2 regions of the Streptomyces sp. NPDC058401 genome follow, and region 1 is predicted to be linked to the other one. Evidence: riboswitches for the same ligand, from Rfam matches in the RefSeq annotation. Region 1 holds a riboswitch; the other holds the start of a gene.
The links. Region 1 has a riboswitch for ZMP and ZTP ahead of ACFWNV_RS34055 (bifunctional 5,10-methylenetetrahydrofolate dehydrogenase/5,10-methenyltetrahydrofolate cyclohydrolase). Riboswitches for the same ligand answer to the same signal wherever they lie in the genome.

Region 1 (10,205 bases):
ATCCGCAGGCTCCTTCCCCGTACACGACGTACGCGACGTACGCGTCTGCCCGATTGACCTGACGTGGGGTCAAGGTTCCCACAGCTCGGGCCGGGGGGAAGGTTTCGCGCCGTGGTGCGTGCGGGTGCTTGCGCGCCTTCCACGACCATCGTGGTGGGCTGACGGACCGCGCTCCCCCGGTTGGGCTAACGTCACCGTATGACGACTGCTGCGCCCTTGACGGTGGGCGCCCTGCTGCGCACCTGGCGGGAGCGGCGCGGGCTCAGCCAGCTGGAGCTGGCGGGCCGCGCCGACTCCTCCTCCCGGCACATCAGCTTCGTGGAGACGGGCCGGTCCCGGCCGAGCGAGGAGATGGTGCTGCGGCTCGCCGACCGGCTGGAGGTCCCGGTCCGGGACCGCAACGCCCTTCTGCTGGCCGCCGGTTACGCACCCCGGTACGCCCACACCCCGCTGGGCGACCCCTCGATGGAGGTGCTGCGCGAGGGGCTGGAACGGCTGCTGACCGGCTACGAGCCGTATCCGGCACTGGTGGTGGACGCCACGTACGAGGTGGTGGCCGCCAACCGGGGCGTCATGATGCTGATGGAGGGGCTGCCGGAGCACCTGCTGGCCGGTCCCCTCAACGCGATGCGGCTGACCCTGCACCCGGAGGGCCTCGCCCCCCGGATCCGCAACCTGCGCGAGTGGCGCGGACACCTGCTGGCCCAGATGGAGCGGCAGATCGCCCTGGCCCGTTCGGCGCCGCTGCGGGCGCTGTACGAGGAGGTCTCGGCCTACCCGCTGCCCGCGACGGCGGGACCGGAACGGGAGCCCTCGCCGGACGGGGACGAGCCGGACGGGCCCGTCGCGTACCTCGCGCTCCCCCTGCGGATCGAGCACGACGGGCACCTGCTCTCCTTCGTGTCCTCGATCTCCACCTTCAACACCCCGATGGACGTGACGGTCGCCGAACTGGCCATCGAGACCCTCCTGCCGGCCGACCCGGCGACCGTGAAGTACCTGCGGTCACTGGCGCCCTGAGCCCGCACCCGCGCGCAGCGCGAGCTGCTGGAAGAGGGCGAACGAGGCGACGACGAGCGCCTGCGCCGCGATCCACACCGCACCGGCGGCGGTGGGCGCGAACCATACGACGAGGGAGACGAGACTGAGCGCGGCCCAGGCGCAGTTGCCCTCGATGACGATCTTGACGGGGAAGACCGGGGGCTCCCGCCGCGAGGCCAGCAGGCCGACGCCCGCCCCGTAGAGCAGCAGGAACACCCCGAGTCCCAGCAGCATCCCCTGCCCGACGCCGAGCAGCCGGCCGAGGGGCGCGGAGAAGGCGACGTAGGCGAGCCCGTTGCCGGTGCTGACGACGGAGTCGAGGGCGAGGAAGCGGCGCAGCGCGGTCCGGGGGACGGTGGTACGGGCTACGGCGGTGAGCAGGGTTGCGGACATGGCGGATCAGCCTCCGTCGGGGGTCGGTTGCGCGGGTGGAGTACGAACGACCCGGGCCCCGGAGCCGAGTGCGCGGCCCCGGAACCCGATGCCCCCACTGTGCCGCCGCATCCCCCACCGGGTCGATTACCTCCGGGGTCATGGCCGCCCTCACGGCCGAGGCGGGCCCGTCCGGGCCTGTCCCGGCCCGCCTCGGCCCGCCCCCTGTCAGGCCGCCGCTGCGACCGCTTCGCGGGCCGCGGCGGCTTCGCCCGTCAGGACCTTGAGGCGCTTGGTGAAGAAGACCATCACCGCGCCGGCCGCGATCACCATGGCGCCCTGCCACAGGAAGTTCCAGCTCTGGCCGATGACCGCGTCGAGCCGGGGCAGCTGGGCGCCGATCGCGTCGCCGGTGGCGGCGGCGAGGAACCAGACGCCCATCATCTGGTTGGTGAAGGCCCGCGGGGCGAGCTTCGTGGTGACCGAGAGGCCCACCGGGCTCAGGCACATCTCGCCCATCACCTGGATCACGTACACGCCCACCAGCCACATCAGCGAGACCTTGACCCCGCTGGAGGCGATGGCCGCGGCGCCCGACATGACCACGAAGGAGGCGCCGGTCAGCAGCAGGGCGAGGCCGAACTTGAACGGGGTGCTCATGTGCTTGCCCCGGCGCACCCAGAAGGCGGCGAAGACGGGGGCCAGGATGATCACGAACAGCGAGGGCAGCGCCTGGGTCCAGCTCGCCGGGATGTGCCAGCCGAGCAGGGACAGGTCGGTCTTCTGGGCGGCGAACAGGTTCAGCTCGTTGCCCATCTGGTCGTAGACCAGCCAGAACAGCGTGGCGGCCAGGAAGAGCCAGACGTAGGCCCGCAGCCGGGTCTTCTCGACCCGGTCGATCTTGGGGCTGCGGTACATCGAGAGCAGCACGCCCGCCGGGACCACCACGGCGACGATCGTGAGCAGGAAGGTGATGTTGTCGATGCTCAACGCGTGCGAGGCGGCCAGCAGGGCGATCAGTACGGCGGTGAAGACCAGGCCGTACGAGGAGGACTTGCGGATCTTGGTCCGCTCGGCGGCGGTGAGCCGGACCACGGGCTCGGGGCGCAGCTGCTCCGAGAGGCGACGGCCTCCGACCACGTACTGGACCAGGCCGAGGGCCATGCCGACGGCGGCGGCGCCGAAGCCGAGGTGCCAGTTGACCTCCTCGCCGAGGTAGCCGACGACGAGCGGGGCGATGACGGCGCCGAGGTTGATGCCCATGTAGAAGATCGAGTAGCCGGCGTCGCGCCGCTGGTCGTCGTCGGCGGCGTACAGCCGGCCGACCAGCGCGGAGATGTTCGGCTTGAGCAGGCCGGTGCCGATGACGATGAGGACCAGGCCGGGCCAGACGAAGACCGGGTTCGGGACGGCCATCAGGACGTGCCCGGCCATGATGACCACGCCGCCCCACAGGACGGCCCGCCGGGCGCCGAGGAACCGGTCGGCGATCCAGCCGCCGGGCAGCGCCAGCAGCGAGATCATGGCCATGTAGACGCCTTCCACGGCCTCCGCGGTGCCCTCGTGGAGCCCCATGCCGCCGTGGCCGCGGGAGGCGGCGAGGAAGTGCACGAGGATGGCGACCATGCCGTAGAGGCTGAAACGCTCCCACAGCTCGGCGAGGACGAGGGTGGCGAGCCCGCGCGGGTGGCGCTTCCCGCCCACCGCCACCGCCGCGTCCGGTGCTGCGTCCGACGCCGGGGGCTTCTGCATATCCATCGAAGGCTTCACATATTCATTGGAGCCCTGTCGCGCCGGAACGGGATCGGCCTTTCGGCCCGTTACCGCGGGAAACGGAACGCCCCGGACCGAAGGGCCCGGGGCGTTCGTCGTACGGGAGGGAGCGGGGTGCGGGTCAGAGGTCTCAGAGGTCCCAGAGGTCTCAGAGGTCCGCGAGGGCCAGACCGGCCTGCGCGGCGGCGGCCTGCACGGTCTGCTCCAGCAGCACCGCGATGGTCATCGGGCCGACGCCGCCCGGCACCGGGGTGATCAGCGAGGCGCGGGCGGCGGCCGACTCGAAGTGGACGTCGCCGACGTTGCCCTCGTTGTAGCCGGCGTCCAGGACCACGGCGCCCGGCTTGATGTCCTCGCCGCGGATGAACTCGGCCTTGCCGACGGCGGCGACCAGCACGTCCGCCTGCCGCACGATGGACGGCAGGTCCACGGTGCGCGAGTGGCAGTAGGTGACGGTGGCGTTCTGCTCCAGCAGCAGCATCCCGGCGGGCTTGCCCAGGATCGCGCTGCGGCCGACGACCACGGCGTGCTTGCCGGTCAGGTCCACGTCGTAGGCCTCCAGCAGCCGCATGATGCCGCCGGGGGTGCAGGAGACGAAGCCGGGCAGTCCGAAGCCCATGGCGGCGAAGGAGTGCATGGTGACCCCGTCGACGTCCTTGCCCGGGGCGATCGCCTCGAAGGCGGCGCGCTCGTCGATGTGGTGCGGGACCGGGTGCTGGAGCAGGATGCCGCTGATCTCCGGGTCCTCGGAGAGCGCCGTCAGGGTGGCGACGAGCTCCTCGGTGGTCGTCGCGGCCGGCAGCTCCACGTGGCGGGAGGTGATCCCGGCCTTGGCGCAGCGGTTCTGCTTCATGCGGACGTAGGTGACGGACGCGGGGTCCTCGCCGACCAGCACGGTGGCCAGACAGGGCGCGGTACCGGTGCGCTCGGTGATCTTCGCGGCGTACTCGGCGGTCTGCTCCGAGATGCGGCGGGCGAGGGCGGTGCCGTCCATCAGCTGGGCCGTACCGGTCGTGGCAGTGGTCTGGATGGTCATCGGGGCTCCTGAGCGTCGCTGCGGGATCGCGGTTCGCCCAGGCGCGCGGCAGTCGGCGTACGAATGCGGGAGTACGCCGGGCCGCTCCCCGGTGGTGATCCACCCGAACGCCAGTCACGGCCCGCCGCCCAGTGTAGGCGACCCTCCGCCGGGCCGGGCGGCGGCCCCGGCGGGCCCGCGCCCGGCAATCCGGTGGATGACCGGGCCCGGACCTGGGACGATCGAGACATGACGCGCACCTTCGACCATCTCGTCGCGGAAGCGGAATCCGTCTCCGTGGACGGCTGGGACTTCTCCTGGCTCGACGGCCGCGCCACCGAGCAGCGCCCCTCCTGGGGCTATCAGCGGCTCCTGGCGCGGCACCTGGCTCAGGTCGGCTCCGCCCTGGACATCCAGACCGGCGGCGGCGAGGTGCTCGCCGGAGCCGGGCCGCTGCCCCGGCTGACGGTGGCCACCGAGTCGTGGCCGCCGAACATCGATAGGGCGACAAGGCGCCTGCATCCGATCGGCGCGGTGGTGGTCGCGGACGCCGACGAGCCGCCGCTGCCGTTCGGCGACGGGGCCTTCGAGTTCGTCTCCAGCCGGCATCCGGTGACGGTCTGGTGGGAGGAGATCGCGCGGGTGCTGAAGCCCGGTGGCACGTACTTCTCCCAGCAGGTCGGCCCGGCGAGCGTTTTCGAGCTCGTGGAGTACTTCCTGGGCCCGCAGCCGGAAGAGGTCCGGCGGGGCCGGCACCCCGACGACGCGGTCGCCGGGGCCACGAAGGCGGGACTGGAGGTGGTCGATCTGCGCTCCGAGCGGCTGCGGACGGAGTTCCACGACATCGGAGCCGTGATCTACTTTCTGAGGAAGGTGATCTGGATGGTGCCCGGCTTCACGGTCGGACAGCATCGGGACCGGCTGCGCGAGCTGCACGAACAGATCGAGCGCGAAGGCCCGTTCGTCGCACACACCGCCCGTTTTCTCATCGAGGCCCGCAAAACGGGCTGACAAAAAGGGCGGACACGACCACCCGCGACCGGCCCCCCGGTCACAGCGTGGCGCAGGTCACTCAATTCAGCGCGTAACGAATCTACTCGGGCATGCGATGAACCGACAGGTGTCCTCGTGCGGCCCGGAATACAGACCCCCCTCGGGTCTGTTTCCCGAGTTCGCGCGATGATGTCCCGCCACCCCTTATCTGTTCGCAACGAGAGGCTCCTTGTGTCGCTCAGCCCGTCCCGTACGTTCCCCACGGAGATCGCCGAATCCGAGGCCCTGGTCGCGCTTGTCGAGCGTGGCCGCGAGCAGGGTCACATCAACGGTGATGACGTGCGCCAGGCCTTCGAGGCCGGCCGCATCCCGGTGGACCAGTGGAAGCGGGTCCTGCGCAGCCTGAACCAGGTCCTGGACGAGGAGGGCGTCGCGCTGCACGTCAGCGCCGCCCCCGCCACGAAGGCTCCCGCCAAGAAGGCGCGCAAGGCGGCCGCCGCCCCGGCGCGCGTCGCCAAGAAGGCCGCCGCACCGCCGCGCCTCATCGGTGCGCGCAAAACGGCGGCCCCCGCCACCGCCGCGGCGATATCCGACCCGTCGGCCTCCGGGACCGAGGAGGAGGTGGCGGCAGAGGCCGCCGCCGCGCCGAAGAAGCGTGCGGTCAAGAAGACCGCCGTGAAGAAGACCGCCGTGAAGAAGACGGCCGCCACCAAGAAGACCGCCAAGGACGGCGACGAGGCCGAGGCCGCCGTCTCCGAGGGCGAGGACTGGGCTGCCGAGGACCTCGACGAGGGCGACGAGAAGGAGACGCCCAAGACGGGCGGCAGCGCCGGCTTCGTCCTGTCCGACGACGACGAGGACGACGCCCCGGCCCAGACCGTCATGGTCGCCGGCGCCACCGCCGACCCCGTCAAGGACTACCTCAAGCTCATCGGCAAGGTGCCGCTGCTCAACGCCGAGCAGGAGGTGGAGCTCGCCAAGCGCATCGAGGCCGGTCTCTTCTCCGAGTACAAGCTCGAAGAGGAGGAGGACCACAAGCCCGCGTTCAAGCGCGAGCTGGAGATCCTCGTCGAGGACGGCCGCCGGGCCAAGAACCACCTGCTGGAGGCCAACCTCCGCCTCGTGGTCTCCCTCGCCAAGCGCTACACGGGCCGCGGCATGCTCTTCCTGGACCTGATCCAGGAGGGCAACGTCGGTCTGATCCGTGCCGTGGAGAAGTTCGACTACACCAAGGGCTTCAAGTTCTCCACGTACGCCACGTGGTGGATCCGGCAGGCGATCACGCGTGCCATGGCCGACCAGTCGCGCACCATCCGCATCCCCGTCCACATGGTCGAGATCATCAACAAGCTGGCCCGTGTCCAGCGCCAGATGCTCCAGGACCTCGGCCGGGAGCCCACTCCGGAGGAGCTGGGCAAGGAACTCGACATGACCCCCGAGAAGGTCATCGAGGTCCAGAAGTACGGCCGCGAGCCGATCTCCCTGCACACCCCGCTGGGTGAGGAGGGCGACAGCGAGTTCGGTGACCTCATCGAGGACTCCGAGGCGGTCGTACCGGCCGACGCGGTCTCCTTCACCTTCCTCCAGGAGCAGCTCCAGTCCATCCTGGGCACGCTCTCGGAGCGCGAGGCGGGCGTGGTCTCCATGCGCTACGGCCTCAACGACGGCCAGCCGAAGACCCTCGACGAGATCGGCCGCGTGTACGGGGTCACCCGTGAGCGCATCCGCCAGATCGAGTCGAAGACCATGTCGAAGCTCCGTCACCCGTCGCGCTCGCAGGTGCTGCGCGACTACCTCGACTAAACCGTCAGGTCAGTCGGAAGACCGGCCCCCGGGGCGTGAACGGCAGGGAGGCACCCTGCGGGATCAGGTAGGCGTGCTCGCGCCGGATCCGCAGGGTGTCGCACTGGCCGTCCGTGATCACGAGGACCGGGGCGCCGGGCGGGAAGTCCTCCGCCCGGTGCAGCAGGTCGATGCCCGGTTGCAGGACCGTGCCGCCGCGGCCCCGGACCCGGACCCGTCCGGCGATCTCGGTCGGTGGCAGATAGCCCGCGTCGTACGGCGCCGCGTCGCAGAACACGACGCGGGCGGCCGGTACGTCGCGGGCTTCCGCGTACGAGGCGATGGCGCCGAGCGCCTTGCCGAGCAGGGCGGCGTTCATCGACGCCGAGGTGTCGAGGACCACCCCGAAGGTGCAGCGGGCGGTCTCCTCCAGCGGGAAGTACCGGCCCGCGCGCGGGATGTCCGGGGTGGAGGCCTGGCGGCGGGCCGGTCGGGCGTAGGACCGTACGGCCACGGGCCGCGGCACGTACGCGTCGAACCAGCGGGCGAGCGCCGCGTCCCACGGCACCGGCGGGTGGGCCAGCGCCCGGATCTCCTGGATCAGCCCGGCGGGCAGCAGTCCGCGCTCCCCGTACCCGTGCAGGTCGAAGCCCTGGACCAGGCCGCGCCGGTAGAATTCGTCCAGGTCCGTGTACGGGCAGCTGGCCGGGTGCGGCAGCGGCTCGCCCAGGATGTCCCCCCGGCCCTTGCCGCGCAGGGTGGCGAGGCGGCGCATGCGGCGCAGGTCGGTGGTGATCCGGTCGTAGACCTCCTCGACGGAGAGGTCCCGCAGCTCCGCGTCGTACAGCAGCCCCTCGGGCATCTCGCCGACGTCCATCTCCACGAGCCAGCCGTTGACCACGTAGTCGGCGGCCACGTTGTGCAGGTACGGGTCGCGGGCGCCGCGGCGCTCCCCGTGGCGCAGGGCGGCGTGCAGCATCTCGTGGGCCAGGATGAACCGCCATTCCCCGTCGGTGAAGCTGCGCAGCGGGTTGACGTAGATCTCCCCGGCGCTCGCGCTGACGGCGGCGATGTCGATGTTCTGGGCCCGGGCCAGCTCGGCGTCGGCGACGATCTTCAGCCCGGCGGCGAGCCCCCCGAGCAGCGGGTACGAGGAGACGAACCAGTTCAGGGCCCGGTCCCACGGGCGGAGCCGTACGTGCTCCCCGGTGACCCGGTCGCGGCGGCCGCCGGCCACGTCCATGGCGGCCGAGACGCTGCGGGTCAGGGCGTGCGCGAAGGCGGTCTCCCAGTCGGGGACGGCGGTGTTCCACGCCCCCCAGGTCACCAGGATCTGGTCGGGGTGGTCCGCGGCGGTGCCGCAGTGCTCGTGGGCCGCGGGGATGCCGTCGCGGCGCCAGCGGGCCGCGAGCAGCTCCTCGTCGCCGCCGGGGTGCTCGGCGGGCAGGCGGTCCGGGGTCCAGCCGGGTGCGAAGCTCGCCAGGAACCGGTTGACGACGGCGCAGCGGGCGGCCAGGGAGAAGCGGTCGGGCTGGGAGCGCTGCTCCTCCTTGGCGGCGGGGACGTGCCCGAAGCCGAGGTGGAGCAGGGCGTGGGCGAGCGTCCAGGCCCATTCCCCGGGCGTGGCGCGCCGGGTGGGGTGGACGTGGACGGTGCCGTTGGAGTCGACGGCCGCCAGCCCTCCGGCGGGGGTGGCCGGGCACTTCGCCTGGCGGCAGATGGTGGCGGAGACGGCGGCGAGGGCCGGGTTCCGCTTGACCAGGGCGAGGCCCTCGGCGAAGGCCTGGTCGGCGGGGTCGGGCTTGGCGTTGCCGGTGTTCTTGCGGGTGGTGCGGCTCACCGGCGGGCCTCGACCAGGCGCGGCATGTCACGGGCCGCCTCGACGAGGAACCAGGCGGGCAGCACGGGCAGCCCGTCGGCGTCGTCGGCTATGACGGTCTGGGCGACCTCGACGGAGATCTCGGCGAGCTGCACCAGCAGGGACTTGGCCCGGTACGCGGTCTGCCGGACGGCGGGCGAGACGTGCTCGCGCCGTGCGGGCAGCTCCTTGACCAGCCGGCCCCGGAAGGCGTCGGCCAGGTAGTAGAGCAGGTCGCGGTCGGCGAGGCGGGTGGGCCAGTTCGCGTCGCCCTTCATGATCGCCTCGATGCCGAAGGAGTGGCGGACGATCTTCGCGTAGCCGCAGAAGGAGACGGCGTGCGCCGGGGTGAGGGTGCCGTGGGCGATCACCTTGAGGGTGGTCTCGTCCAGCTCGGGCCCGAAGGAGTGCAGGGCGTCCGAGAGCATGTGCCAGGAACGCGGCGTGGAGAACGGCTCCTCCGTCTTGGGCGGCTGCGACCACAGGTGGTCGGGCCGGTCCGTGAGGTAGTCGGTGACCCACGGGTGGATGCCGTGCTCACCGGCCCAGACCAGCCAGTCCCCGGCGGAGGCGTTCAGGTGGATGTGGGTGAGCCGGTTGACGAGCGCGGAGGCGATGGGGCGGGCCAGGGCGTTGTCGGTGGCCCGGTTGCCCGCGCCGATGACGATGGAGCCCTCGGGCAGCTCGTAGGAGCCGATCCGGCGGTCGAGGATCAGGGAGTAGAAGGCCTTCTGCACGTCCGGGCCGGCGGCGTTGAGCTCGTCCAGGAACAGGCAGTACGGCTCGTCCCGGGCGATCGTCTCCGGCGGGCAGAACACCGAACGCCCGTCACGGATCTGCGGTACGCCGATCAGGTCCTCGGGTGCGAGCTGGGTGCCGAGCAGGCTCACGCACTCCAGTCCCAGCGAGTCGGCGAACTTCCGCACGAGCGAGGACTTGCCGATGCCGGGCGCCCCCCAGAGGAACACGGGCCGCACGGTGGCGAGCCCGAGGAGCAGTTCGGGGAGCTGGGCGGGGGTGACGGTGACGGCAGCCTGCACGGGTGGGGATGTCCTTAGGGGTCCGGGTACGGGTACGCGATGCGCGGTACGCGGTGCGCGGTGCGCCCAGTGTGGGCGCACAACATGTCCCGGAGCACCCGGTTTTCCCCCGGGGTCTCCCCGGGCCTCAGGCCGCGGAGTGCTCCAGCAGGTGCTTGAGCTTCTCCTCGCTGCGGGGCATCTCCTTGCGGACCATGGGCTTGACCGCGAGCGGCACGAGCGCCCGGCCCAGGCCGTGGCCCTCGAAGTCGACGGCGATGGTGACGCGCGAGCGGGTTCCTCCGTCGAGGGGTTCGATGCGGCCCCGTACGTCGGGGCGGACCGGCCCCCG
Region 2 (18,857 bases), on a different contig from region 1:
CGTCACCGGCGGAGAGGCTGAAGGTGACGGTGCGGCCCTCGGCCTTGATCGACTCCAGGGTGTTGAACAGCGGCGCCGGACCCTGGTCGGAGTTGATCGTCTTGATCCGGTCGAAGGAGTACTTGACGTCCTCGGCGGTGATCGCCCGGCCGGAGGAGAACTTCACGTCCGGGCGCAGCTCGCACTGGTACGTGGTGAGCTTGTCACCGACGAAGTTGCAGGCGGAGGCCGCGTCGGGCACCGGGGTGTCCGAGCCGGGCTTGATGGTCAGCAGCGACTGGTAGACGTTGCTGAACAGGGCCCAGGAGCCGGCGTCGTACGCGCCCGCGGGGTCGAGGGAGGAGACCACGTCGCTCGTGCCGACGCGGATCGCCGCCCCGCCGCCGGCGGCCTGGGGCAGCAACTGCCAGGTGGCGACGCCGGCCACGCCGAGGGCCAGCCCGGCCGCGATGACTTTCGAGCGGACAGACCGCAGCATCCTTGACTCCACCCCACACGGGCGCACGCCGAAGTGTGCGACCAGCTATCCGATTATCGGTCACATCCCATCATGGAATTTCAGCCTCGGGAAGGCCGATTTGTCGCGTGGCGTTGGAGGTTCGGGAGGTTCAGGCCTGATATGAGGCGAGTTCGACGACTGTGATGTCCGACGGTGCGCCGACCCGGACCGGCGGGCCCCAGGCGCCCGCGCCGCGCGAGACGTACAGCTGGGTGTCGCCGTAGCGCTCCAGCCCGGCGACGGTGGGGTTGGCGAGCTCGGCGACGTACTCGCCGGGCCAGAGCTGCCCGCCGTGGGTGTGGCCGGAGAGCTGCAGGTCGGCCCCGTACCGGACGGCGTCGTCGATCACGATCGGCTGGTGGGCCAGGAGCACGGCGGTGCGGGTACGGTCCCGGTCGCCGAGCGCGGCCTGGAAGTCCGGGCCGTGGCCCTCGCTCTCGCCCGCGACGTCGTTGACCCCGGCGAGATCGAAGTACGGGAGCTCGCGGCGGGCGTTCTCCAGCGGGGTGAGGCCCAGCTCGCGGACGTGGTCGACCCATTGCTGGGCGCCCGAGAAGTACTCGTGGTTGCCGGTGACGAAGTACGAGCCGTGGCGCGAGCGGAGGCCGCGCAGCGGTTCGGCGGCGGGGCCGAGGTCCTCGACGCTGCCGTCGACGAGGTCGCCCACGACGGCGATGAGGTCGGGCTGCGTGCGGTTGATCGTGTCGACGATGCGGGTGGTGTGGGCGCGGCCCAGGATCGGGCCGAGGTGGATGTCGCTGACGACGGCGATGCGGAAGCCGTGGGCCGCGCGGGGGAGCTTCGCCAGGGGGACCTGGACCCGCTTGACGCGGGGGCCGCGCAGGACGCCGTACGTGCCGTAGCCGACGGTGCCGGCCGTGGCGGCGGCGGCCGTGCCGGCGACGATCCGCGCGAAGCGGCGGCGGCTGACGCCGGCCTCCGTGGGGGCGGCCGGCGCCGGGTCGGCCGGGGCCGTGGGGTCGGCGGTGGCTGCGAGCGTGGCCTGCGGCGCAGTTCCCCTCCCCGCCCCTTCCCGAAACTGGGGCTCCGCCCCGGACCCCGTTGGGGCCGCGCCCTCGGCGGCGGGGACGCCGTGGGGCTCCGCCCCCGGGCCTGCGGTGGCGGCCGGGGGTGTGGGCGCGTTCGACCGGCGGAGCCATACCGCTCGGATCGGCTCGGCGACCAGCATGGCCAGGGAGAGGTACAGGAGGACGGCCAGCCAGAGGTAGCCCGGCCAGGCGACCGTGCGCTCCAGCCAGAAGGGGGCTCCCGCGCGGCCCCCGACGAGGGCGGCCACGGACAGGAGCGGCAGGGCGAAGGCCAGGGCGGTGCCCGTGCGGCGGACCGCGCCGCCGGGGGTGGTGGTGTCGCGGACCAGGCGGATCCAGAGCCAGCGGTGGACCAGGACCAGGAGGGCCAGGACCAGCAGGGCCACGGCCGCGATGAGAAGGATCGTCACGCGCCCGCCTCCGTACGTGATTCACGCCGCAGTGCCCGCACCCCGAGCAACCCGATCACTCCGACGGCCGTCCCCAGGAGAAAGGACGCCACTGCCAGGAGAAGGTGGACCCAGAAGTACGCGGTCGGGTCCCCCGCGGCGTCGAAGGCCAGACCGCTGCCGTCCTTCCACAGGTTCCGGACGAAAGACACCCAGATGAACCAGCTCCACACTCCGAAGGCGAGCAGGAACCAGGAAGCGGCGCGGCTGAGTCTCATGAGCCAAGTATCGGTTTCCTCCCCAGGACGGACGCGCCGGGGTGGGCTGTCCCGGCGGTGGTTGCGGCGGGTTGGCCGGTCCGGGCCGCTAAGCACAGCATCGGGATGTACTTTCACCTGCGTGTCTGCCAAGAAGACCGCGTTGACGGTCCTTTCCGCCGCGCTCCCCGCCCTGCTGGTCCCGGCCCTGCTGGCCTCGCCCGCGTACGCCGCGCCGACGCCGACGCCACCGGTGGACGGGAAGGGGCAGCCGCCCAAGGCGCCCGCGCCGCCCGCCTCGATGTCCACGGTCGGCGGCTCGGCGCTCGGGCAGCCCGGTACGCAGGTCAACCTGCTGCCCGGCGCGCCCGCGCTGCCCACGAGCCTGACGGGCCGTTCGTGGATCGTGGCCGACGCCGAGACCGGCGAGATCCTCGCCGCGCACAACGCGCACTGGCGGCTCCCCCCGGCCTCGACCATGAAGATGCTCTTCGCCGACACGGTGCTGCCGGGTCTGCCCAAGGACCAGCTCCACAAGGTCACCGACCAGGAGCTGGACGGGGTCGGGGCCGGCTCCAGCCTCGTGGGCATCAAGGAGGACGCCGAGTACAGCGTCCACGACCTGTGGCTCGGGGTGTTCCTGCGCTCCGGGAACGACGCCGTGCACGTACTTTCGGCCATGAACGGCGGCGTCGAGAAGACCGTCAAGGACATGCAGGCGCATGCCGAGGAGCTCCAGGCCCTGGACACGCACGTGGTGTCCCCGGACGGCTACGACGCTCCGGGCCAGGTCTCCAGCGCCTACGACCTCACCCTCATCGCCCGCTCCGGTCTGCAGAAGCAGGACTTCCGGGAGTACTGCGGCACGGCCAGCGCGAAGTTCCCCGGCCGCCAGGAGGCGGGGAAGCCGCGGGAGACCTTCGAGATCCAGAACACCAACCGGCTGATGACCGGGGCCGGCGGCCTCTCCCCGTACAAGGGGATCGCCGGGGTGAAGAACGGCAACACCACGATGGCCGGCTCCACCTTCACCGGCGCGGCCCAGCAGGGGAACAAGAAGCTGCTGGTCACGGTGATGAACCCGGGCACCGGCGGCGCCAACTCGGTGTACGAGGAGACCGCCGACCTGCTCGACTGGGGCTTCGCGGCGGCCGGGAAGGTCAAGCCGGTGGGCGAGCTGGTGCCGCCGAAGAGCGCGGACACCACCTCCCACGGCTCCCCGGCCCAGTCCCACGAGAACAACCCGTCGGCGTCCGGCGGGGACTCCGGCGGCGGGATCGGCACCGCGTTCGGCGTGGCGGGCGGGGTGCTGGCCGTGGTGGCCGGCGGGGCCTACGCCGTCAACCGGCGCTGGCCGCGGGGGCGCAGCCGCCGGGCTCGCGGCCAGGGGTAGCGGAGCCGGCGGGCTCGGCGTCCGGCTCCCGGCCCGGCTCCGGGTCGGGCTCCCGGCCCGGCTCCGGCTCCCGGCCGGGCTCCGGGTCCTCCACGCCGTCCCCGTCCGCGTCGTCCCGGCTCGCGGTCCACGCCGCGCAGAACAGCAGCAGCTTCGCCGTGAGGTTGATCCAGATCAACAGCGCGATGGGCACGCCGAAGGCCCCGTACATGCTCTTCGTGGCGACCTCCCGCATGTAGCCGCTGAGCAGCAGTTTCAGCAGTTCGAAGCCGGCCGCGCCGAGGAGGGCCGCCTCGATCAGCCGGCGGCGGGGCGGTTCGACGCCCGGGAGCAGGGTCAGGACGTAGAGCAGGAGCAGGAAGGCGGCCACCACGCCGACGAGGAAGGCCCCGCCCCGCAGCAGGCCGCCGCCCGCGCCGTCGCGCGGTACGCCCAGCCAGTCGCCGGCCTTGCCGACCGCGCTGGAGCCGAAGATCGAGGCGGCGGCCGAGGCCAGGCCGACGCCGCCGAGGCCGATGAGGACGAGGGCGTCCTTGCCCTTGCGGACGAAGGGGTTGCCCTGGTCTTCGTCGTCCTTCTCCCACACGGCGCGCAGGCAGTCCCGCATGGAACCGATCCAGCCGATGCCGGTGAAGAGCAGCACGGCGGCGGCGATCAGGCCGACCGTGCCCGCGTTCGCCACGAGGGCGTTGATGTCGAGCTGGTCGGAGATGCCGGGGACCTGCTCGGCGAGGTTCTTCTGGAGCCTGTCGAGCTGGTCCTGGGTGAGCAGTCCGGCGCCGATCGCGGCGGCCACCGTGATCAGCGGGAAGAGGGCCAGGAAGCTGATGAAGGTGATGGCGGCGGCGAGCCGGCTCCAGTGCACGCGGTCGAGCCGCTGGTACGAACGCCACAGGTGGGTCCGCATCAGCGCGGACACCAGGGGCCCGATCAGCGGGAGTTTCGTCAGCCAGTCCATACGGTCACCGTAAATGAGCTGTCGTAAATAGCCGGGATTGCCGCTTTTGGGGACTACGGTCGTCGATTGTGACTTTTCGCCCGACGGCTCGGCCGTTCCATGCCCTGGTCCTGCGAAGGATCGGTTTCCGGTTCCGGTTCCTGCGTCAGGAACGGCGTACGGTCGCCTCGCCCGCGGCCGCCGCCGCACTGCTGTCCGTGGCCGAGCCGAGCTGCGCCGGGACGCCGCTCGTCCCACCGCTTGCCCCGTTGCCGAACGGATATTCACGCAGCTTGCGCCAGACTCCGTCCGAGCCCTGCTCGTAGAGGGCGAACCCGTTGCAGACCCACTCCGCCGCATAGTCGGCGAGGGTGCTGAACGCCAGGTCCATCGCCTCCTCGGAGATCCCGTGGGCGACCGTGACGTGCGGGTGGTACGGGAAGGACAGCTCCCGGCTCAGCGGCCCCTGCGGGTCGCGGACCTGGCCCTGGAGCCGGGTGCAGCCGGAGCCGCCCTCGACGACCTGGACGAAGACGACCGGCGAGAGCGGACGGAAGGTGCCCGTGCCGGCCAGCCGCATCACGAAGGAACGGCCCGCGGCCGCGACCTCCGCCAGGTGGGCGCGGATCCCGGGCAGCCGCTCCGCGGCCACCTCCGTCGGCGGTACGAGGGTGACGTGCGTGGGAATGCCGTGCGCGGCGACGTCCCCGAAGCCGGCTCGCAGCTCCTGAAGGCTGCTGCCGTACGGCTCCGGGACCGCGATCGAAACGCCGAGCGTTACGGTCCCCACGTAGCTCTCCTCCGCCTGTAGTCCCTGTGCGTGGTCTGTGCTTCGCATGTGCTCCGCATGTGCGTCGCACGAGTGCTGCCGCCCCAGTGTGGCGGCAGCACCCCCCAGATCGCCAGGGCCCTCTTTCTCTTGCGTGCCCGTCAGTGCTTCGCGGGCAGGAAACCGAGGTGGTCGTACGCCTGCGCCAGGGTCTCGGCGGCGACCGCCCTGGCCTTCTCCGCGCCCTTGGCCAGCAGGGAATCCAGGGTCTCCGGATCGTCCAGGTACTCCTGGGTGCGCTGCTTGAACGGTGTGACGAAATCGACCATCACGCCGGCCAGGTCGGTCTTCAGCGCGCCGTAGCCCTTGCCCTCGTACGCGGCCTCCAGCGCGGGGACGGACTCGCCCGTGAGAGTGGAGTAGATCGTGAGCAGATTGCTGACGCCGGGCTTCTCGACCGGGTCGAACCGGACCACGGCCTCGGTGTCGGTCACGGCGCTCTTGATCTTCTTCTCGGTGGCCTTGGGCTCGTCGAGGAGGTTGATCAGGCCCTTGGGCGAAGACGCCGACTTCGACATCTTGATCGCCGGGTCCTGGAGGTCGTAGATCTTCGCGACCTCCTTGACGATGTGCGCGGCCGGCAGGGTGAAGGTCTTCCCGAAGCGCTGGTTGAAGCGCTCGGCCAGGTCCCGGGTCAGCTCGATGTGCTGACGCTGGTCCTCGCCGACGGGGACGGAGTTCGCCTGGTAGAGCAGGATGTCGGCGACCTGGAGGATCGGGTACGTGAACAGGCCGACGGTGGCGTTGTTGGCGCCGTTCTTCGCGGACTTGTCCTTGAACTGCGTCATCCGGCTGGCCTCGCCGAAACCGGTGATGCAGTTCATGACCCAGCCGAGCTGCGCGTGCTCGGGCACGTGGCTCTGGATGAAGAGCGTGCAGCGCTCGGGGTCGAGACCGGCGGCGAGGAGCTGCGCCGCGGAGAGCCGGGTATTGGCGCGCAGATCCTTCGGATCCTGCGGCATGGTGATCGCGTGCAGGTCGACGACCATGTAGAAGGCGTCGTGCGTCTCCTGCAGGGCGACGTACTGCCGGATGGCTCCGAGATAGTTCCCGAGGTGGAACGAACCGGAGGTGGGCTGGATGCCGGAGAGCGCGCGAGGACGATCAGAAGCCATGGCTCCATTCTCTCAGGTGTGACACCGGGCTCGGCCCCGCCACTGGCCGGAACCCGGCGGGTCGCACCCCCCTCGCCCGGCCCCCGCCCGCGTACCGCCCGGTAGCGCCCCGTCCGGATCTTGCCTCGGCCGAGCGACCGCTTTCCGTCCTCGGACCCGGAGGCCGCTGCGCAGCTCAGGACGCGCGGAGCGGGCGGCGCGGAGCCCGGGGCCGGAGCGGAACACCGCTGCGCGGGGCTTCGTGGGCGCCGCCCACACCCGCGCCTCAAACGCCGGCGGGGCTGGATTCACCGGACGTGGTCGAGCCCCTGCGGCGCCGCTGCACGGGGGCCAGCCCCCGGACCCCCGCTCCTCAAACGCCGGAGGGGCTGATTTTCCGCCGGCGTCAGCCTGTACGTGCACGCCGGAGGCCGGCCATATCCAGCCTCGCCGGCGTTTGAGGCGCGGGGTCTGGGGCGGAGCCCCAGGGGGTCCGGGCGCAGCCCGGGGAACGGGCGAAGGGCGGGTAGGGGAACTCCGCCCCGCGCAGCGGCAAAGGGTGCCGCTGGGGCCTCGCCCGCGCAGCGGTAAGGGTCGGAGCCGGGGCTGCCCCGCACGGAGCGGCCCCCGCCCGGGCGGGTCAGGCTACGGGGAGGCCCGGGGCCGGGAAGGCGGACATGAGGTCGGCCACCGCGGAGCGGATCTTGCCGAGGGCCGCCTCATCGCCGACGGCAGCCGCGGACACCGCATCCGAGATCCAGTCGGCGACCACCGGCATGTGCTCGACCCCAAGGCCCCGCGACGTCAGCGACGGCGTACCGATGCGGATCCCCGACGGGTCGAACGGCTTGCGCGGGTCGAACGGCACCGTGTTGTAGTTCACGACGATCCCGGCCCGGTCCAGCGCCTTCGCCGCGATCTTGCCGGACACCGACTTCCCGGTGAGGTCGATCAGGATCAGGTGGTTGTCGGTACCGCCCGAGACGAGGTCGAAGCCCCGCTCCAGCAGCGCCGCGGCCAGCGCCTTCGCGTTGGCCACGACCGCGTGCGCGTACGACACGAAGGAGGGCTGCGCCGCCTCGTGGAGGGCCACGGCGATACCGGCCGTCGTCTGGTTGTGCGGGCCGCCCTGGAGGCCCGGGAAGACCGCCTTGTCGATGGCCTTCGCGTGCTCCTCGCGGCACATCAGCATCGCGCCGCGCGGTCCGCGCAGGGTCTTGTGGGTGGTCGTGGAGATCACGTCCACGTGGCCCGCCGGGGAGGGGTGGGCGCCGCCCGCGATGAGGCCGGCGATGTGCGCCACGTCGGCGACGAGCACCGAGCCCGCCTCCTTGGCGATCGACGCGAAGGCCTCGAAGTCGATCGTGCGCGGGAGCGCGGTACCGCCGCAGAAGATCAGCTTGGGCCGCTCCGCGAGCGCGAGGTCCCGTACGGCGTCGTAGTCGATGAGACCCGTCTCCGCCCGGACCCCGTACTGCACGCCGCGGAACCAGGAGCCCGTCGCCGAGACTCCCCAGCCGTGCGTCAGGTGCCCGCCCATCGGCAGTGCCATGCCCATCACCGTGTCGCCGGGCTTGGCGAAGGCGAGGTAGACGGCGAGGTTGGCGGGCGAGCCGGAGTACGGCTGGACGTTGGCGTGGTCGACGCCGAAGAGGCCCTTGGCCCGCTCGACGGCCAGCGCCTCGATGCGGTCGATGTTCTGCTGGCCCTCGTAGTACCGGCGGCCCGGGTAGCCCTCGCTGTACTTGTTCTGCAGCACGGTGCCGGAGGCCTCCAGCACGGCCGAGGACACGTAGTTCTCGCTCGGGATGAGGCGCAGGGTCTGCGCCTGGAGGGTTTCCTCGGCGGCGACGAAGGAAGCCAGCTCGGGGTCGGTCGCGAGCAGGGCGGGGTGGCGGTACGGGTGGTGGTTCGCGCTCATGGCGGTTCCTCCGGGGTCGATGTCGGATCTCGTCCCCGCGAGGCCCAGGCGAGCGGCCCTGTGTGCGGTCGTGCGCGCACGGCTCCCCCGGAGTTGGTTCTCCGTGCGCCAGTCGCCGTGCGTGTCCGACACCTTAGCGGGCGCGCCGCGGATGAGGTTTCTCCGTCCGGTATTCGAGCGAGGATGGACAATGACGCCACCCTCGTCACCGGCTTGACGGACGATCGGAGACCCCGTGTCGACAACTGCTGATGCCATCCGCTCCGCCGACGCGCACAGCGCGCACAACTACCACCCCCTGCCCGTCGTCGTGGCCACCGCGGAGGGCGCGTGGATGACCGACGTGGAGGGGCGCCGCTACCTCGACATGCTCGCGGGTTACTCCGCCCTGAACTTCGGCCACGGCAACCGCCGCCTGCTCGACGCCGCCCGCGCCCAGCTGGAGCGGGTCACGCTGACCTCCCGCGCCTTCCACCACGACCGCTTCGCGGACTTCTGTACCGAGCTCGCGGCGCTGTGCGGGAAGGAGGCCGTCCTGCCCATGAACACCGGGGCGGAGGCCGTGGAGACGGCGGTGAAGACCGCCCGCAAGTGGGGGTACGAGGTCAAGGGCGTACCGGACGGGCACGCCAAGATCGTGGTGGCGGCCGACAACTTCCACGGCCGGACGACGACCATCGTGTCGTTCTCCACCGACCACGAGGCCCGCGACCACTTCGGCCCGTACACCCCGGGCTTCGAGATCGTCCCGTACGGGGACCTCACCGCGCTCGCCGCCGCCGTCACCTCCAACACCGTCGCCGTGCTCCTGGAGCCGATCCAGGGCGAGGCCGGGGTGCTCGTGCCGCCCGCCGGATACCTGAAGGGCGTACGGGAACTGACGCGCGAGCGGAACGTCCTGTTCATGGCCGACGAGATCCAGTCGGGCCTGGGCCGCACCGGCCGGACCTTCGCGTGCGAGCACGAGGGGGTCGTCCCCGACGTGTACATCCTCGGCAAGGCACTGGGCGGCGGGGTCGTGCCCGTGTCGGCGGTGGTGGCCGACCGCGACGTGCTCGGCGTGTTCAGGCCGGGCGAGCACGGCTCCACCTTCGGCGGCAACCCGCTGGCCTGCGCCGTGGCCCTGGAGGTCATCGCGATGCTGCGCACCGGCGAGTACCAGCAGCGCGCCACCGAGCTCGGCGACCACCTGCACCGGGAGCTGAACCTGCTGGTCGGCGGCGGTGCGGTGACCGCCGTACGGGGCCGCGGGCTGTGGGCGGGCGTGGACATCGACCCGGCGCGCGGCACCGGCCGGGAGATCTCCGAGAAGCTGATGGGGCTCGGGGTGCTCGTCAAGGACACCCACGGGTCGACCATCCGGATCGCACCGCCGCTGGTGATCTCCAAGGAGGACCTGGACTGGGGGCTGGACCAGCTCAGGTCGGTCCTCGGCGCCTAGCGGGCGACCACGGGAGGATCTAGAGGATGACGTGGGGCAGGAAGCGGGCGTACTCGTCCGTGACCGGCCCCGCCGATTCGCGGATGCCGAGGCCCGCCGACTCGTCCTCGACGACCCACGCGCCGAGCACCACCCGGTTGCCGTCGAAGTCGGGCAGCGGGGCGAGGCCCTGGAAGACGTAGGTCTCGTCCTCCTCCGGTGCGAAGGGCTCGCCACCGACCGGGTGCAGGGTGACGCCCGCGCCCTCGCGGCCGAGCAGCGGCTTCGCCGCGTAGCCGGTGGTCGTGGCGAGTTCGCGCGGGCCGTCCAGGTAGGCGGGCAGCAGGTTCGGGTGCTCCGGGAAGAGCTCCCACAGGACCGCCAGCAGTGCCTTGTTGGAGAGCAGCATCTTCCACAGGGGCTCGATCCAGGCGGTGGTGCCGGAGCCGCCGCCGTGGTCGTACGTGCCGAGGACCTGCGGGGCGAACTCGTCGGTGGCCAGCCACTCCCACGGGTACAGCTTGAAGACCGCGCGGATGAAGCCGAGCTTCTCGTCCACGAACCGGCCGGACAGGCTGTCCCAGCCGATCTGCTCCACCGACAGCTCACGGGTCTCGATGCCGGCCTGCTCGGCGGTCTCCTGGAGGTAGGCGACCGTCATCAGGTCCTCGCCGAGCTCGTCGGTCTCGGAGTGCGCGAAGTGCAGCGGGCCGGCCGGCAGCAGCTCCGCCTGGCGGCGCCAGGCGTCGACGAGCCGCTCGTGCAGGGAGTTCCACTGGTCGGCGCCGGGGAACCGTTCCTCCATCCAGAACCACTGCGGGCTGGCCGCCTCCACGAGGGAGGTGGGGGTGTCGGCGTTGTACTCCAGCATCTTGGCGGGGCCGCCGGCGCCGTCGTAGCGCAGGTCGAAGCGGCCGTACAGCGAGGGCTGTTCGGCGCGGCGCCGCCAGGACTCGGCGATCAGCGCGGCGAGCTTCGGGTCGGTGATGCCGAGGTCGGCGAAGCGGTCCTCGTCGACGATGTGCTGGGCCGCCGCCAGGCACATGGCGTGCAGTTCCTCGACGACGTTCTCCAGCGCCTCGACCTCGGGGAGGGTGAAGGAGTAGTACGCGCTCTCGTCCCAGTAGGGGCGCAGCGAATCGTCGGGGTAGCGGGTCAGGGGGTAGATCAGCCCCTGCTCCTCGACGGTCTTCTGCCAGTCGGGGCGGGGCTCGATGGTGTGGCGCTTCACCCTGGATCAGCCGCCCGAGGAGCTCTTGTGGCTGCCGCCGATGCCGCCGCGGGTGACGGCGGACTTGTCGAAGCTGCCGCCGCTGACCTTGTTCTTCGCGACGCTGCCGCCGTAGTAGTACGCGCCGCGGCCGCCGCTCTTGCACTCCTTGGAGTTCAGCTTCTCCATGGTGGCGCGGTCCGCGCAGCGCTTGTCGGGCTCGTTGCTACTCCCGCAGGCCACCAGGGCCGCGGCGAGCAGGCCCATGCCGCCGAGGGCGACGGTGCCGGAGCGCATGCGGCGCTTGGCGCGGGTGGCATCGGTGCCGCTACTGCTCTTGCTGCTGCTACTGCTGCTGTCCATGGACTGTTCGCTCCCCCTGGGTGGCCGGCTGCGGACAGACTAGAACGGCCGCCCCGGCCGACGGAATCCGGCCGACGCGGGATCCGTGACCTAGAGTCGGTTCGTGCTCATTGGGATGATTTGCGCGCTCGGTGCGGCGGTCTGCTTCGGCACGGCGTCGGTCCTGCAGGCCGTGGCGGCCCGGGCCGCGGAGCCGGGAACGGGCTCCGGCGTCGACACCGCCCTCCTCCTGCGGGCACTGCGCCAGTGGCGCTATCTCGCCGGACTGGGGCTGGACGGGGTCGGCTTCGTCCTCCAGATCATCGCCCTGCGGCACATCCCGATCTACGCGGTGGGCGCGGCCCTCGCCGCCAGCCTCGCGGTGACCGCGGTGGTCGCGGCGCGACTGCTGAAGGTGCGGCTGAGCGGGACGGAGTGGGGCGCGGTCGCCGTGGTGTGCGCGGGGCTGGTGATGCTCGGGCTGGCCTCCGGGGAGGAGGGCTCGGGGCAGGGCACGCTGGCGCTGAAACTGGGGCTGCTGGCGGTGGCCGGGCTGGTGCTGGTGGTCGGGGCCGTGGCGGGAGGACTGCCGGACCGCAGCCGGGCAATGACGCTGGGTCTGGCCGCCGGGACGGGCTTCGGGGTGGTGGAGGTGGCGGTCCGGCTCATCGACGACATCTCCCTCTCCGCCCTGTCGAACCCGGCGTTCTACGCGCTGCTGCTCGGCGGCGGCTCCGCGTTCCTGCTGCTCACCTCGGCGCTGTCGCGGGGCTCGGTGACGGCGGCGACCGCCGGGATGGTGCTGGGCGAGACGATCGGCCCGGCGGCGGTGGGCGTGGCCTGGCTGGGCGACCGCACCCGCGAGGGCCTGACCTGGCTGGCGGTCGCGGGCTTCGCGGTAGCCGTGGCCGGCTCCATCGCCCTGGCCCGCTTCGGCGAACCCCCGGCGGAACCGATCCGGCCGCCCGCCACTTGAGGGCGGGGCCCGGGCGCAGCCCGGCGCTCCTGGGGCTCCGCCCCAGGCCCCGCTCCTCAAACGCCGGAGGGGCTGAATTTCCCAGACCACCGGCGGTCGCACAATCCAGCCCGTCCGGCGTTTGAGGACCGGGTCCGGGCGGAGCCCGGGGAACGGTGGAAGGGCGGGTAGGGGACAGCCCCGCAGGGCACCCGTCACGGCAGGGATGCCACCAGCGCCGTCAGCGTGGGCGCCCACTCACTCTGGGACGGCGTCCCGAAGCCCACGACCAGCGCCTCCCGCGGAGCCATCACCGCCTCCGGATGCCGGAAGAAGGACAGCGGCTGCAGCCCCAGATCCTGCCAGGCGGCCGACCGCAGCGCGGCCCGCTCCCCGCCCGGCGGCAGATCCAGGACGGCGTGCAGCCCCGCCGCGATGCCGGAGACCGCCGCCCGCTCCCCGACTGCCGCCACCAGCTCGTCGCGGCGCCGCCGATAGCGCAGCCGCATCTCCCGCACGTGCCGGTCGTACGCCCCCGACCGGATGAACTCCGCGAGCGTCAGCTGGTCCAGCGCGCTGGAGCTCCAGTCGGTCCGGCCCTTCACCGCGAGCACCTCCTCCATCAGCGGCCCGGGCACCACCATCCAGCCCATGCGCAGCCCCGGCGCCAGGGATTTGCTCGCCGTGCCCAGGTACACCACCCGGTCCGGGTCCAGTCCCTGGAGCGCGCCGACGGGCTGGCGGTCGTAGCGGAACTCCCCGTCGTAGTCGTCCTCCAGGATCAGCCCGCCCGTGGACCGGGCCCAGTCCACCGCCGCCGCCCGCCGCCCGGGCGTCAGCGCGGCGCCCGTCGGGAACTGGTGCGCCGGCGTGAGCAGGACCGCCCCCGCGCCGCAGCCGGCCAGCTCGGTGGTGCGGGCCCCGGCCCCGTCCACGGCCAGCGGCCGCGTGCGCAGCCCGGAGCCGGTCAGCAGCTCCCGGTGCACGTCCAGCCCGTACCCCTCCACCGCGATCTCCCTGATCCGCCGTGCCCGCAGCAGCCGCGCGAGCAGCAGCAGGCCTTGGCCGAAGCCCGCGCACAGCACGATGCGCTCGGGGTCCGCGTACACCCCGCGGGCCCGCGCCAGGTATCCGGCGAGCGCCTCGCGCAGCTCCACCCGGCCGCGCGGGTCCGCGTACCCGAAGGCCTCGTTCGGGGCCGCCGTCAGCGCCCGCCGGGCCGCCGCGAGCCAGGCGGTGCGCGGGAAGCCGCCCAGGTCGGGGGAACCGGGCTGCAGGCTGTACGAGGGCTGCGCGCGCACGGGGCGCCGTACGGGCACGGCCGCCGCGGGACGCCTCGCCCCGGCACCGGCACCGGCACCACCGCCGCCGCCGCCGACCCGGGCCCGCTCCGCGACCCGGGTCCCGGAGCCCCGGCGTGCGGTCAGCCAGCCTTCGGCGACGAGCTCGGCGTAGGCCTCGGCGACGGTGTTGCGGGCGATCCCGAGGTCCGCCGCGAGGGACCGCGAGGAGGGCAGCCGGGTCCCCGGGGCCAGCCGCCCGCTGCGCGCGGCTTCGCGCAGCGCCTCGGTCAGCCCGGCGCGGACACCGCGTCCGGGGACCGGTTCCAGATGCAGGTCGGCGCCGAAAGTGGCCCACGATTCCGTCATGGATATGGACCATATACGTGGGCCGCCCGACTCCTAGGCTGATGCCATGACCCACACGGAGAAGGCACCCGAACACACCCCCCGCATGCAGCTCGCGAAGCTCGCCCCGGAGTTCTACAAGGCCGCCGTGGCCCTGGACGCGGCCGCCGCCAAGGGCTTGGACCCGGCGCTGGTCGAGCTCGTCAAACTGCGCGCCTCGCAGATCAACCACTGCGCGTTCTGCATCGACATGCACTCCAAGGACGCCCTCGCTGCGGGCGAGGACGTGGAGCGGCTGCTGCTGCTCGGCGCCTGGGAGGAGTCGCGGCACTTCTACACGGAGAAGGAGCTCGCCGCGATCGAGCTGACGGAGGCCGTGACCGTCCTGACCGACGGTTTCGTTCCCGACGAGGTCTACGAGCGGGCCGCGAAGCAGTTCGAGGAGAAGGAGCTGGCCCAGGTGATCGCTCTGATCGCCGCGATCAACGTCTGGAACCGCATCGGCGTCACCACCCGCCTGACCCCGGGGCACTACACCCCGGGAATGTACAAGTGATGGTTCCCGCCCCCTGAGGAGTGTTCCCCGGTCAGGAGCGGTGCAGTGAGGCGTGGATGCGGGCGATGGCCCGCAGCACCTCGTCCCGGTTCCCGGCCCGCTGCATCCACGCGGGCAGGCGGGCCACCACGGTCGCCTTCCGACCGTGGTCGTGCCGGGGGATCCCCTCGCGCAGGGGCGCCCGCACGAACCGCCGGATCAGCTCCAGGTGTTCCGGACCGTAGGCCCATACCCAGCCGTGCCGGGTCTCGGCCTGCAGCCACAGCCGAGCACCGAAGTACGGGTCCGTGGCCGGCCCGCCCCGGCCCCGGTACAGGGCCGGGCCTCCACCGCTCCGGACCTTCGCCGTCCCGCAGTTCCGGCAGACGAGGCGCCTCGGCGCGAAGAGGTCCCGGCCGTGCCCTCCGACCGGCTCCGGACCCGCCACGACGTGCGCGACCTTGTCACAGCCGGGACAGCGCACGAGGACCGACGCGAGGAAGTCGTACGTCGTGCTGCGCGGGTCCCGGAACCGATGGCCGGCGGAGATCGGACTCATCGGTCCAGTATGCGAGCCGTGCACCGGGAGCCGCCCTGCCGGTCCCGGTGGCCCGGTGGTCCCCCCGTCAGCCGCCCGTGGGGCGGAAGGCGGTCAGGGCGGCTTTGTGGTGGGCCTGGGTGAGTGTCCAGTCGGCCGCGGGGCCGGCCGTCAGGACGGCCCACTTCTTGTCGTCCGCGGCGACGAAGACCCGTTCCACGCCGCGGCGCCGGCCGTGCGATTCCGCGCTGTCGTACTCGTAGACCAGCTCGCCGCCCTCGGGGGCGCCCGGCGCCGGTCCGACCCGGATCTCCTGGTAGCCGGTGGTCTGGGCGCGCAGGTAGGTGGAGGCGCCCTGGACCGCGGCGAGCGGGGTCAGTTCGGGCTCGCTCACCTGGAAGACCTGGATCAGGGCGGTGCGGTCGGGAGAGCGGTAGAAGACCCCCGAGGCGGCTTCCTCGCGGAGCCACCCGGCGGGCACGGCGACGGTGAACCCCTTCGCGTCGCGCACGGTCTCGTGGGCGGTATCGCCGGCGCTCGGGCTCGGGCTCGGCGTGGGGGTCGGGCTGCCGCTGCCCGTCGGCGACGGGGAGTCGGTGGCCGAGGGGGTAGGTGACCCCTCGCCGCCCGATACGGGGACGGAGGCCGTCGGCCCCGCCTGCGGGGGCTGCTCGCCGGTGTCCCGCGCCACGAACCACACGGCGGCGGCGCCGATCGCGAGCGCGGCCACCGCGACGGCCGCCGTGGTCGGCGTCAGCCACCGTCCGGCGGCCCGCGGGGGCGGGGGCGGGGGCGGTACGGGGTACGCCGGCTGTACGGGCTGCGGGTGCGGATAGGTGGGGTACGGGTAGCGGTACGCGTCCTGCTCGGACGCCGCCGGGCCGTACCCGCTCGGGCCGTACTCCCCAGGACCAGGCTGTGGGGCCGGTTCGTAGCCGGGGGCGGGGGCGGGGGCCGGAGCAGGGCCTGAGGCCGGGTCGTAGCCCGGAGCCGGACCGGAATCGGAACCGGATGCCGCGCCCGGATCGTGTCCCGGGGCAGAGCCGGGCGCCGGAGGCGGACCCGGGACGGGTTCGTACCCCGACGGCGGGGCCGCCGGGCCAGGTGCGGGCGCCGGAGGCGGCCCCGGGGCCGGTTCGTACCCCGGCGGCGGAGCCGGCTGCGCGGGCGGGCCCGGGGTCGGGGCCGGGTTCGCGGGCGGCGGGGTGGGGACCGGCGCCGCGGGGTCCGTGACCCAGCGCTGGGTGGCGGGGTCCCAGCGGGGGGCGTTCTGCGGGGGCACGGGTCAGCCTCCCAGGGAGGTCAGGAGCCCGGCCAGCGCGGTGGCTGCGCTGACCGAGTCCACCAGCGGAGCCCACCGCTCCAGGGCCCCGCGGAGCCGGGGGACCAGGCCGGGCCGGATCTCCTCGGCCCCTTCCAGTCCCTCCGCGACCCCGTCGAGTTCGGCGTCGAGCGCCGCCCTGTCCGCACCGCGCGGCAGCCGTACGAGGGCCGCGCGCAGCTCCAGTACGGCGTCGAGGAGGGCCTGCGGCCCGACGGTGTCCGCCCCCGCTCCCCCGTGGTGCACGGTGTTGGTGTTGCTGCTGCCGCCGATGCTGAACGCGCTGCCCGCCACCTCGCCGATGCGGACCGCGGGCTCCTGCCCGGCCGCGCCCGTACCCGTACCCGTAACGCCGTCTTCAACTGCCACCGGTACTCCTCTTGATCTTGGTGCTGTTGGTGTTGTTGCTGCCGCCGACGCTGAAGGCGCTGTGGTTCACCGACTGGATGAACACCCCGCCCTCGGCGACGTTGACCGCGCGCTGCGCGAACTCCTCGGTGTGCCAGCCCGCTTCGTGCAGCGCGACGACGACGCCCCCGACGACCCGGTCCTGGATGGTCTTCAGGAAGCGGTCGAGGTCCATCAGGTGGAACAGCGAGCCGTTGTCCTCGGAGGCCAGGTCGCGCACCGACACCCGCGGCCCCTCGGGCCGGGCCCCTCCGTGGCCGCCGGTGACGATCCGCCACCAGCTCGCCAGGCCGCGGCCCAGCGTGGCGGCGGAGGCCACGAGGGAGCCGGGGGTGTTGCGCAGGGCCCAGACGGCCTTGCCGAACCCGTTGTTGTTGCGGTAGCGCTGGGCGTCCGCGTCCGCGTTGTGGAAGTCGGTCCGGACGGGCAGCAGCACGTGCGGGGCCACCTCCAGCATCATCATCCCGCCCTGCGTGTGGACCCGTACGAAGACGGTGACGACGAGGTTCTCGTCCCAGCCGCCCACCCGCACGCGCAGGAAGTGCCGGCGGCGCTCGCCGCCCTCCTCGATGGCGGCGGCCCGCTGCTCGCCGAACTGGCCGTGCACCACCTGTGCGGTGTCCCGGTGCGGCAGCCCGCCCGCGGGCAGGAACACGCACTCGTCCAGGACCAGTTCGCGCAGCCGGTCGCCCACCGCGGCGGCCTGCTCCGGGGAACCGTGCGGGGAGGGCACCCGCAGGGCTTCCAGCAGCGGCACGATCCGCGCCAGGATGTGGGAGTTGGTGACCGGGACGGGCTTGCGGTCGGGGCCGAGGTCCTCGCGCGGGCGCAGTTCCACGGACAGCTGCCAGGGCCGGAAGGGATCACCCGCCCCGCAGAACGGGTCGTTGACGTCGTACATGATCATCGGCGCGTGCTGCTCGGCCCTGATGCGCTGGCGGACCCGCTGGAAGCGGGCCCCGTCGGCCGCTTCGGCCGGGTCGTTCGCGTGGTCGGCGTAGCGGCGATCGGCGAGTTCGGTGGCGATGGTGCGGAAGACGTGTCCGCGCTGGAGCCCCACGACGGTGACCACCCCGGCGAAGACCACCGGCAGCCACCACAGGACGGCCGTGCCCTCGACCTCCCCGCCCGTCGGGGCGAACGGCAGGGCGCCGCTCCCGCCCACCGCGTCCATGACGCCGAACAGTGCGAACCCGCCGACGCCGAGCACGAGCAGGAGGACGGCCAGCGCCCACCAGACGTAGATCCGCAGGATCACGGACAGGAAGCGCAGCACCGGGACGTTCCGGGCGCGCAGCCAGTCGGCGAGGCTCAGCAGCAGGAAGGGCGCGATCAGCACGGCGAGGACGCCGCCCGTGAGCAGGGAGCCGACGAACCAGGCTCCGAGCACTCCGGCGGCCCAGCCGAGTTCGGCGCGGCGGGCGCGCAGCGCGTGGGCGAGGACCCGGGAGGCGTCGTAGCCGTAGGAGGGGGCGACGATCCGTTCCTCGTGGACGTACAGCTCGTCGATGACCCGGTCGCGGTACCCGGCGTCGAGGTACGTCCCCGCACACAGGAAGCGGCCGGCCTCGCTGAGGGAGGGGTGCACCGGGGGGCGGCCCGCGGAGGGACCGGCCCAACTGCCGCCGGACTGCTGGGGAATCGCGTTCTCGGTCACCGACCGACCCTAGGGTTCCCCTCCAAGCGGCGACAGAAAGATTCACGCCAAACGCCCCGGCCAGGTTTGGCCGGGGCGCTTCGGTGTTCGTACCGCTCGTACGGGGGCCTGCGCGGCCGGGCCGTACGGAACCGATCAGATCAGGCCGAGCTCGCGCACCGCGTCGCGCTCCTCGACGAGCTCCTGCACGGACGCGTCGATGCGCGCACGGGAGAACTCGTTGATGTCCAGGCCCTGGACGATCTCGTAGCGGCCGTCCTTGGTGGTGACCGGGAAGGAGGAGATGATGCCCTCCGGGACGCCGTAGGAGCCGTCCGACGGGATGCCCATGGAGGTCCAGTCGCCCGCGGCGGTGCCGTTGACCCAGGTGTGCACGTGGTCGATGGCGGCGTTGGCGGCCGAGGCGGCCGAGGACGCGCCGCGGGCCTCGATGATCGCCGCGCCGCGCTTGGCGACGGTCGGGATGAACGCGTCC

Region 2: another riboswitch for ZMP and ZTP. It lies ahead of glyA (serine hydroxymethyltransferase); the one in region 1 lies ahead of ACFWNV_RS34055 (bifunctional 5,10-methylenetetrahydrofolate dehydrogenase/5,10-methenyltetrahydrofolate cyclohydrolase).

What each region holds. Positions count from the first base shown of each region.
Region 1 is NZ_JBHXKA010000147.1:4,183-14,387, forward strand. It holds gene ACFWNV_RS34035 (4a-hydroxytetrahydrobiopterin dehydratase) at 1-2, opposite strand, end outside; gene ACFWNV_RS34040 (helix-turn-helix domain-containing protein) at 199-1,020, shown strand; gene ACFWNV_RS34045 (hypothetical protein) at 1,006-1,434, opposite strand; gene ACFWNV_RS34050 (peptide MFS transporter) at 1,642-3,171, opposite strand; gene ACFWNV_RS34055 (bifunctional 5,10-methylenetetrahydrofolate dehydrogenase/5,10-methenyltetrahydrofolate cyclohydrolase) at 3,335-4,222, opposite strand; ZMP/ZTP riboswitch at 4,251-4,350, opposite strand; gene ACFWNV_RS34060 (class I SAM-dependent methyltransferase) at 4,451-5,212, shown strand; gene ACFWNV_RS34065 (RNA polymerase sigma factor) at 5,426-6,997, shown strand; gene ACFWNV_RS34070 (hypothetical protein) at 7,002-8,816, opposite strand; gene ACFWNV_RS34075 (ATP-binding protein) at 8,813-9,874, opposite strand; gene ACFWNV_RS34080 (SRPBCC family protein) at 10,002-10,205, opposite strand, start outside.
Region 2 is NZ_JBHXKA010000022.1:11,841-30,697, reverse strand. It holds gene ACFWNV_RS11125 (ABC transporter substrate-binding protein) at 1-475, opposite strand, end outside; gene ACFWNV_RS11120 (metallophosphoesterase) at 609-1,958, opposite strand; gene ACFWNV_RS11115 (SCO4848 family membrane protein) at 1,955-2,215, opposite strand; gene ACFWNV_RS11110 (D-alanyl-D-alanine carboxypeptidase family protein) at 2,337-3,587, shown strand; gene ACFWNV_RS11105 (YhjD/YihY/BrkB family envelope integrity protein) at 3,535-4,545, opposite strand; gene ACFWNV_RS11100 (2'-5' RNA ligase family protein) at 4,691-5,314, opposite strand; gene trpS (tryptophan--tRNA ligase) at 5,455-6,468, opposite strand; gene glyA (serine hydroxymethyltransferase) at 7,088-8,368, opposite strand; ZMP/ZTP riboswitch at 8,404-8,494, opposite strand; gene rocD (ornithine--oxo-acid transaminase) at 8,604-9,809, shown strand; gene ACFWNV_RS11080 (glutathionylspermidine synthase family protein) at 9,829-11,019, opposite strand; gene ACFWNV_RS11075 (hypothetical protein) at 11,026-11,361, opposite strand; gene ACFWNV_RS11070 (hypothetical protein) at 11,477-12,316, shown strand; gene ACFWNV_RS11065 (PLP-dependent aminotransferase family protein) at 12,511-13,944, opposite strand; gene ACFWNV_RS11060 (carboxymuconolactone decarboxylase family protein) at 13,991-14,479, shown strand; gene ACFWNV_RS11055 (hypothetical protein) at 14,511-15,017, opposite strand; gene ACFWNV_RS11050 (hypothetical protein) at 15,085-16,278, opposite strand; gene ACFWNV_RS11045 (hypothetical protein) at 16,282-16,686, opposite strand; gene ACFWNV_RS11040 (hypothetical protein) at 16,676-18,382, opposite strand; gene ACFWNV_RS11035 (malate dehydrogenase) at 18,518-18,857, opposite strand, start outside.